One region of the Paenibacillus sp. Y951 genome, then DNA from elsewhere that is predicted to be linked to it. Evidence: predicted binding sites of a transcription regulator. Region 1 holds the regulator's gene; the other holds the start of a gene.

Region 1 (4,438 bases):
ATTGATTAGTAGATGAAAGGATGCTTGTTTTTGAAAAAGATAGATACAATTAAATTACGCGAATCCATACCATTCTTTCAAGATATTGATCAACAGTTATTAGATCAGCTGACTCCATATATGAAAGAAGTAAGTTTCTCGAAAGGTAATGTTATTTTTCATGAAGGCGATGAAGGCAATCAGATCTTCTTTATTCGTATAGGTATGGTTTCTATTTATACTTCTAATAAGGCGAAACGAATTACGTTAGCTTACTTAGATAAAGGTGAATATTTTGGTGAAATGGCACTTATGCAACCGGGTCTATTACGTTCTGCTACAGCTGAAGCGATGACGACAGTCAAAGCCTATGCACTGCATCGAGCAGATTTTCAGCAGCTTGTCGAAAAGGAACGTAACGTTTCATTTTTACTATTAAACTACACGATGGAACGTCTTCGTAAAGCAAATCAACAAATTCATGATTTGACCTTTCTCAATGTGCAGCATCGCATCATACGTCGTTTAATCGACCTTTGCAAAGAATTCGGCAGACCAAATGCTGACGATACCTATAAACTTACTGTTAAAATTACGCATCAACAACTTGCCGATACGGTTGGAGCAGCAAGAGAAACGGTCTCAAAGGTGTTAATAGATTTGCAAGATCAACAATTAATTATTTTCGAGAATAAGAAGCTAATCATACTTCAATTGAAACATTTGGAGCAAAAAATAGAAGGCTGGTATTATCCTTCTCAACCTATCTCTTAGTAATAAAGGAGTTTCAAATTAATGATGATAATGAATGAAAAGATAAAAGCTTCTGAGGTGGAGCTTACGGGGCTTAACGGAGAATCTCTAGGTACGATGACTACGAAAGCAGCATTAGAAATAGCCAAACAACATAAAACTGATCTAGTGTGTACAAATATACTTTCAAGCCCTCCACCATGCCTATTAATGGCTAAAGGAATGGCAAAGCAAACGAAAAACACGGAAAAATCGGCTTCTACTCCCAAAAAAGCTAAAGAAATCCGTTTAACTCCTCATATAGAGGAGCATGATTATGATACAAAAATTCGTCAATGTATATCTTTCCTGCATTCAGGTCATCCCGTAGCATTAGTTGTGAAGATTCAAGGAAAAGAAGGAATTGCTGCCAAAGCTTTACTTGAACGAATGCTCGATACTTTAAAATCTGATGGTACAAAACAGTCGGGTATCCACGTAAGTGGCAAACAAGCTGCCGTAACTGTTCTACCGAAATAAAACTAATAGTGCATGTTCAAAATTAATAAAGGGTGTAAGCCAGATTAGACCTATTCATAGGTTTCGTCTTGGCTTACACCCTTTTGTATTCATTCGTTATTTCGTCGTTTCTGATCTAATACTTGGATTAGACAAAATACCGTTCAATTCCTTCATGAACATTTCGATATCCTTAAATTGACGATAGACAGATGCAAAGCGTACATAGGCAACCTCATCTACAGGATACAATTGTGTCATAACGATCGAACCGATATCACTGCTTTCGACTTCAGCCAGTGCAGTTGTTCTTAGTTCTTTCTCAACCTCAGAAACGATAACTTCCAATCGCTCTGCCGGTACTGGTCTCTTCTCACAAGCACGAATTAAACCACGTAATATTTTGTCACGACTAAATTCCTCGCGACTGCCATCCTTCTTAATGACAATCAAAGGCGTTTCCTCAATCATTTCAAAAGTTGTGAAGCGCCTGCTACATTGTTCACATTCACGCCTACGACGGATTGACTTATTTTCATTAGCTGGACGAGAATCTAACACCTTAGTACCAGAGTAATCACAGTATGGACATTTCATATAGAAGCCTCCCTTCTTTTACCAATAATAATTTGTAATAAAACATTAATTATCGCACATAATACATTTACCAACAGCGAGGAGGTGAATATAACATGGCACAAAGTCGCAGCAGCAACACATTACTTGTCCCTCAAGCAATGGCAGCTCTAGATCGTATGAAATTTGAAGTTGCACAAGAGTTAGGTATCGCTATTCCGCAAGATGGTTACTACGGTAGCATGGCAACGAGAGAAGCCGGATCTATTGGTGGTTCGATCACTCGTCGTCTAGTTCAGATCGCTGAACAATCTTTAGCAGGTCAAAGTTAATATTATACCTTGTATAATGGACTCAAGCTTTGGGGCTGTTCTCCTCTTTCGGAAGAACGGCTTCAAGGCTATTACTCATCTGAAATTATCATGTGCGAAATGTATATTATATGTTTATTTATTTTTGATCTATAATAGTATAGCACATATTATAAAATACCGACCACTATAATTGCGGATACAATTCCTTATACTTATTATAATAATAAACAACTTTTTGCACATAACGTCTTGTCTCACCAAATGGAATATCATCCGAGGTTGCATATTCTCCTGACCATGTACCTTGTTCAATCCATTTCGAGACATTACCAGGTCCTGCATTATATGCAGCAATAGCAACAATCTTCTCTTCATCAAATTGATTCAGTAAATGATTCAAGTACCATGTTCCTAGTTCAATATTCATTGTCGGATCATGTAATAATTTATCTGCAGAAATATGCTCAAGATTCGCACGTTCAACGATCCAATTAGATGTTGTTGGCATTAACTGCATTAACCCCACAGCGCCTTTTGACGATTCTCGGCCTGTTTGGAAATTTGATTCAACTCTTATAACAGCCGCGATGAGATGCGGGTCAACCTTATACTTTTCTGAGTTTTCTACAATTAGATCACTATACTTTACTGGATATAATTTTTGCATTATCCAATCTGACTTTCCGAACAAAAAAATAATAAAGCAAATTACGACTAACAGTAATAGACGACGTCTAAATTTTTTTCTTTTCATACAGTTACCAACCTTTGAATAAGTTCAACAACTTGCTTTTCTGTCTGCTCCAATGAACCAGAGTTATCAATAACATAATCAGCTTGCGCTCTTTTTTGTTCAATATCCATCTGAATATCGACTCTCGAAATCGCAACATCTAGCGTAACATTATTTCTGGCAACTAAACGCTCAATTTGCAGCTCCCGAGGTACGTATACGACAACAATTGCTTCATACAAATGAATCTGTTTCGTTTCATATAATAGTGGAATATCTGCAACTATAATTGCATTTGGTTGTTCTTCTTGGTAATGCTTGATCATTGACAACATTCGCGTGCGAATAGCTGGATGAGTAATAGATTCTAGCTTCGCGAGCTTGTCCTTATCTGAAAAAACGATTGCCCCTAACGCCGCTCTATTCAGACTACCGTCCTCATGTAATACTGCTTGTCCAAAAAAGGAGGAGATCTCCTTAAGGGCAGGTTGCCCTGGCTCCACAATATCACGAGCAACCTGATCTGCATCAACAAGCAAGGCACCATGCTTAACAAGCAGTCGACTCACTGTACTTTTCCCGCTTGCAATACCGCCTGTCAAACCAATTAACAATGCACTCACTCCTCCAACTTTTTGTTAACCGCTAGATAAACTTCCTCGTAAACGAAAAGTACTTCGGAAGCATATACAACTTTTTGTTAACCGCTAGATAAACTTCCTCGTAAACGAAAAGTACTTCGGAAGCTTACGCCACTTTTTGTTAACTTCATGTAATGCTCCTCTGCAAACAAAAAGTACTTCGAAAGCATATACAACTTTTCGTTAGCCGCTAGATAAAGCTCCTCTGCAAACAAAAAGTACTTCGAAAGCATATACAACTTTTTGTTAACCGCTAGATAAACTTCCTCGTAAACGAAAAGTACTTCGGAAGCTTACGCCACTTTTTGTTATATCCATTTAAAAGAATTTACTTATACCTAATATTATTAATAGCAAGCCGGGTAAGCCACTGAAGTATTTCACGATTGGGATATGTGCAAGCTTTGTACCTATTTTCGTTCCAACAATAAGAAATAAAGCACTACATATTGCAATAATGATCGGTGTTACAACGGGATGAAGACCTAGTAAAGCTGCCCCAATTCCGGCACCTAATGCATCCAATGATAACGCAATGCCAAGCATAATTGCTTCGGAGGATGAAATTGTCCCTGATGAATCAAAATCCGCCGTTTGTGGAGTACGTAATATTTGAATCACAAGACCAAGACGCTTTAATTCTACGCGAAAAACGGTCGCAGTTGTTTGCAATGAAACAACATTCATTACATTATGTTCTGATCGATCACTTTCTAGCTCATTATGCTTATCTTCGTTATGTGCTTGTTCTGAACGTTGATCCTTTAGACTTTGAAAATATTGATACAGCGCCCATAAGCCGATAAGGACTAGAATAGTTGCCCCAACATCATTGGCTAGACGAGGTGACAAATATGCAGTTAGCCATGTACCTGCTTGCATAGACACACCAATTACTGCTCCAGAAAAACAAGAAATAATAATAATCGATAAAAATGGAATTG
Region 2 (4,438 bases), on a different contig from region 1:
GCTCTACCAACGGAGTAGATTCAACTAGTTCATTATATTTATCATCATCAGTTACGAAGAGAAAACTCATCGTCTCAGGGGTTTCATTGACACGATCGATAAAACTCCAGTAATAATGCCGGTTCGTTAATTCACGATCTGCTGCTGGAGATAGCTTAACTTTGAAATGATAAGGTGACTTCTCAAGAATAGAGCATTGCGTTGCATCTAAATATCGCTGCACAAAGCGATGAATCTCTTTGCTGTTCATAGTGACCCTCCTAAAACTTTTCATGTAACGACTATGAGTAACTTCTTAGCAATGAAAAGTTGCATCGGAAGCATAAACTAAAACTTTTCATGTAACGACTATGAGTAACTTCTTAGCAATGAAAAGTTGCATCGGAAGCATAAACTAAAACTTTTCATGTAACATCTATGGGTGAACATCTTTAGCAATGACTAATAACATGATTTGCATAGGTTATCGCTTAGTTTTGTCTTTCATCTTGTGAATGGTGCTACCTATGACATCAAGTTCTTCTTCTAGCTGTTTATTACTTTCTGATTGCAGAATAGCTTTAGCGAGACGCTGCTCAATCGATCCGTCACGACTTTCTAGTTTTTCAAGAATATCATCCAATCCACCGATAACAAGCTCGAATAGGTTGATCTTTTCATGTAATAAATGCAGAATATGCTCCTCGATGGTTCCTTGTGTACATAAATTGAAAATATGAACATCATGGGTTTGACCAAGACGATGAACACGCCCAATTCGTTGTTCCACGCGCATCGGATTCCACGGAAGATCAAAGTTAATCATATGGTGACAGAATTGCAGATTAATTCCTTCACCGCCTGCTTCCGTTGCGATGAGAACTTTTGCCTTACCACGGAAAAGATCCATCATCCAATCCTTTTTACCACGATTCATACCACCCCGATAAGGAACAGCGGAGATGCCATGTGATTGGAAAAATTGCAATAAATATTCTTGTGTCGCACGATATTCCGTGAACAAGATAACTTTTTCATCGCATTTTTGAATGATTTCCAGAGCTTTCTCAGCCTTCGAATTGGATGTAATGCCACGAATTTTTTCAACAATATCCCAAATCTGCGCGCGCATCGGCGATTCTTCACTAGTCTTCTTGAACATATTGACGAGCGTGAGAAATACGGCATCGCGACTACTACAAACTTCTCGTTGTAGCGTGACAAGGGAAAGCATACTGCTCATATCGATGCTGTCTTCCTGAGCGCGTTGCTTCACAAAGCTCGTCACGGCGTCATATAGTGCTTGTTCTTCGGTAGAAAGCTGGAGCGTAATGTTTTTTACAATTCGCTTTGTAAAATGAATACCGCCATCACCACGCCGATTACGAATCATAATGGATGAGAGAACATCTTGCAGCTGGTCTTCATTTTTCGGAATACGTTTATCAACAACATAATTGCTAGTAAAATCGCTTTGCGCACCTAGCTGACCTGGTTTTAACAGAGAAATAAGGTTAAATAGCTCATCAAGATTATTTTGAATTGGCGTTGCCGTAAGCAATAGACAATATTTTTTACTTAATTGAGTAGCAAATTGATAGTTGGTCGTTTTTTTGTTTTTCAATTTATGGGCTTCATCAATAATGATTAGATCATAATCGGTAGCAAGAACCGCTGCGCGATGTGGATCACGCTTGGCAGTATCAATGGAAGCGACAACGATATCATAGCCCCAACTATGTGCTTTTTTTTGCGCGACAGCAGTGATACCGAATTTCTGATTAAGTTCTCGAACCCATTGCAATACTAAAGAGGCTGGTACAAGAATTAATGCACGCTTAACTAACCCTCGCACAATATATTCCTTCAATATAAGACCAGCTTCAATCGTTTTCCCTAATCCGACTTCATCAGCTAGAATTGCCCTTCCGCCCATTTCATGTAACACTCGCTGTGCTGTATCCAGTTGATGTGGCATCGGTTCTAGTGCGGGAAGCGAACGTAAACATTGCAGCTCTTCAAAGCTATCGATAACGGTTGCTTGCTTAGCTTCCATCGCTAATTGATACATGGACCATTGATCCCATGGCCCGTTATGCTCGATACGCTGCTGTAATTGTTGAAACCATTGGCGCTCGAACGTTGTTTGAACGGCAGGATGAATAAGCTTATGTACAAAATCTTCTGGTTGTATGAGGTGGTTGTTCATAGTTTCTCCTTTAATATGAGATAGGTAGTTCAAAACATCCACTCGTGATCACGATGATTATGCTAACGTAGCTAAGTCGGCGGCGAATATGCCCCCCATCGAAAGCCTGTGTGTGCTCACGTACACAATAACGTACGCTGTGCTACTCGTTTCCGCTGTGGGGCATCTTCTTGGTGCTGACAAGCGAATGTTTTGAACCTTTATTGGAAGCTTCGAACAATTGAACGCTCGTGTACTAGTAGCGTACACATTACTGGGTTTTGTTACATTGCTTGTGATCACCTTCTTGGTGGGAGCCAAGTGAATGTTTTGAGTCTTCATCGGAAAAAATAGTTCAAAAAGCCTGCTTATTGAACTTGTATTTCTATTATTCCCTAAATGGCAGCGACATAATCTCTCGCTGAGAGGTTGCTTACAAGTGGCTAAAGGAGTATCAATTTTCACGATTTGCTCAGATAAAATTAATGTAATAAAAACTTCATAATTTAATTAATAAAACTATATATAGTATGATATAATAATTTTGTTACTACATATGGTTATAATGAAGAGGAGCGACTAATATGAGTGGTTTAACAGGATTAAGTGAAAAAATATTTCTAGATAGATATGCTCGCAAAAATGCAGAAGCGTCAAAGGTAGAAGTTGGTGATACGGTTCTAGTATTGTTAAAGGATGATCTTGCATTTCCTGTCAAGGAGGCAGGGGAAGTATTGTCACGTCAAGGCGAGCAAGTTGAAGTGAAAATGCGTAGTGGTGACATTGTGCAATCAACGGTCAGTAAACTGACACATACGCTAGAGAAAACTCCCGAAGAAATGTGGTCTAGACTTGCCGAGGCGATGTCATCTGTTGAAGATGCGGATAAGAAAGCACTTTGGCAAGAGAGATTTCAATATATATTAGATGATTGGAAGCTAGTGCCTGGTGGACGTATTGCTGCAGGGGCAGGTGCAAGTGATGAATTAACATTATTCAACTGCTATGTTATTCCATCTCCAGAAGATAGTCGTGGTGGAATTATGGCGACACTGGCGGAAATGACGGAAATTATGGCACGCGGTGGCGGAGTAGGTATTAATTTATCTTCACTACGTCCGAAGAGAGCGGTTGTTGTGGGCGTCAATGGTTCATCAAGCGGAGCGGTATCATGGGGCGGATTATTCAGTTACACAACTGGATTGATCGAACAAGGTGGTAGTCGCCGCGGCGCATTAATGCTAATGATTAATGACTGGCATCCAGATGTATTAGAATTTATTACGGTAAAGCAGTCTGCGGGCAAGATTACGAATGCCAATCTCTCCGTATGTGTGAGCGATGGTTTTATGGAGGCTGTTAAGCTAGATAGCGACTGGGAGCTTGTATTCCCTGACACGACAGAAGATGGATATGATGAGCTATGGACTGGAGATCTAGCTGCTTGGAAAGCACTAGGAAAAAAAGTAATCGTTCATAAGACGGTTAAAGCACGTGAAATCTGGACGGCCATTATTGAATCGGCATGGAAATCAGCAGAGCCAGGCGTTGTATTTTTGGAACGCTACAATAATATGTCTAACAGCTGGTATTTCAACCCGATTATTGCGACTAATCCGTGCGGAGAACAAGGATTACCTGCATGGGGTGTATGTAACTTATCTGCTATTAATCTGTCCAAGTTTTATGATGAAGAAAGTGATGATGTTGCTTGGGATGAGCTTGCGAAAGTGACCAATTGGTCGGTACGCTTCCTTGATAATGTGATCGACAAAACGCCGTATCATTTCCCTGAGAATGAAAGTAATCAGAAGAAAGAACGTCGTATCGGGCTAGGAACGATGGGACTTGCGGAATTGATGATTAAGCTGAAGGTTCGTTATGGATCGCCGGAATCTTTAGTTTTCCTTGATAAATTATACGGTTTTATTGCAAGAGAGGCTTATCTGGCTTCTGCTGAAATAGCAGGTGAGAAAGGGAGCTTTACCGCATTTGATAGCGAATTGTATTTGCAAAGCGGATTTATGAAAGAGATTGTTGCTGAATTCCCAGAAGTGCAGGCAGCAATTGAGGCTACAGGAATGCGTAACGTAACGGTAATTACGCAGGCACCTACAGGCAGTACCGGAACAATGGTAGGAACTTCTACTGGAATAGAGCCTTATTTTGCATTCGAATATTATCGTCAAAGTCGTCTCGGATTCGATGTACAGTATGTTCCAATCGCACAGCAATGGCTTGATGCTCATCCGAATGAGCAATTGCCTGACT

The links. The regulator NrdR, encoded in region 1, represses ribonucleotide reductase genes. The targets are predictions, from matches to a motif close to AACACNATATATNGTGTT.
Region 2: a site for NrdR is predicted at 2,683-2,700, ahead of AC1TPB_RS05310 (adenosylcobalamin-dependent ribonucleoside-diphosphate reductase). Genes of this name have one in related genera too.

The regions. Positions count from the first base shown of each region.
Region 1 is NZ_JBXCIY010000001.1:85,057-89,494, reverse strand. Features, by position in the region: gene AC1TPB_RS00440 (Crp/Fnr family transcriptional regulator) at 31-753, shown strand; gene infC (translation initiation factor IF-3) at 775-1,251, shown strand; gene nrdR (transcriptional regulator NrdR) at 1,348-1,827, opposite strand; gene AC1TPB_RS00425 (alpha/beta-type small acid-soluble spore protein) at 1,923-2,138, shown strand; gene AC1TPB_RS00420 (lytic transglycosylase domain-containing protein) at 2,305-2,874, opposite strand; gene coaE (dephospho-CoA kinase) at 2,871-3,467, opposite strand; gene AC1TPB_RS00410 (MntP/YtaF family protein) at 3,813-4,438, opposite strand, start outside.
Region 2 is NZ_JBXCIY010000003.1:114,597-119,034, forward strand. Features, by position in the region: gene AC1TPB_RS05300 (YqhG family protein) at 1-250, opposite strand, end outside; gene AC1TPB_RS05305 (DEAD/DEAH box helicase) at 464-2,188, opposite strand; gene AC1TPB_RS05310 (adenosylcobalamin-dependent ribonucleoside-diphosphate reductase) at 2,752-4,438, shown strand, end outside.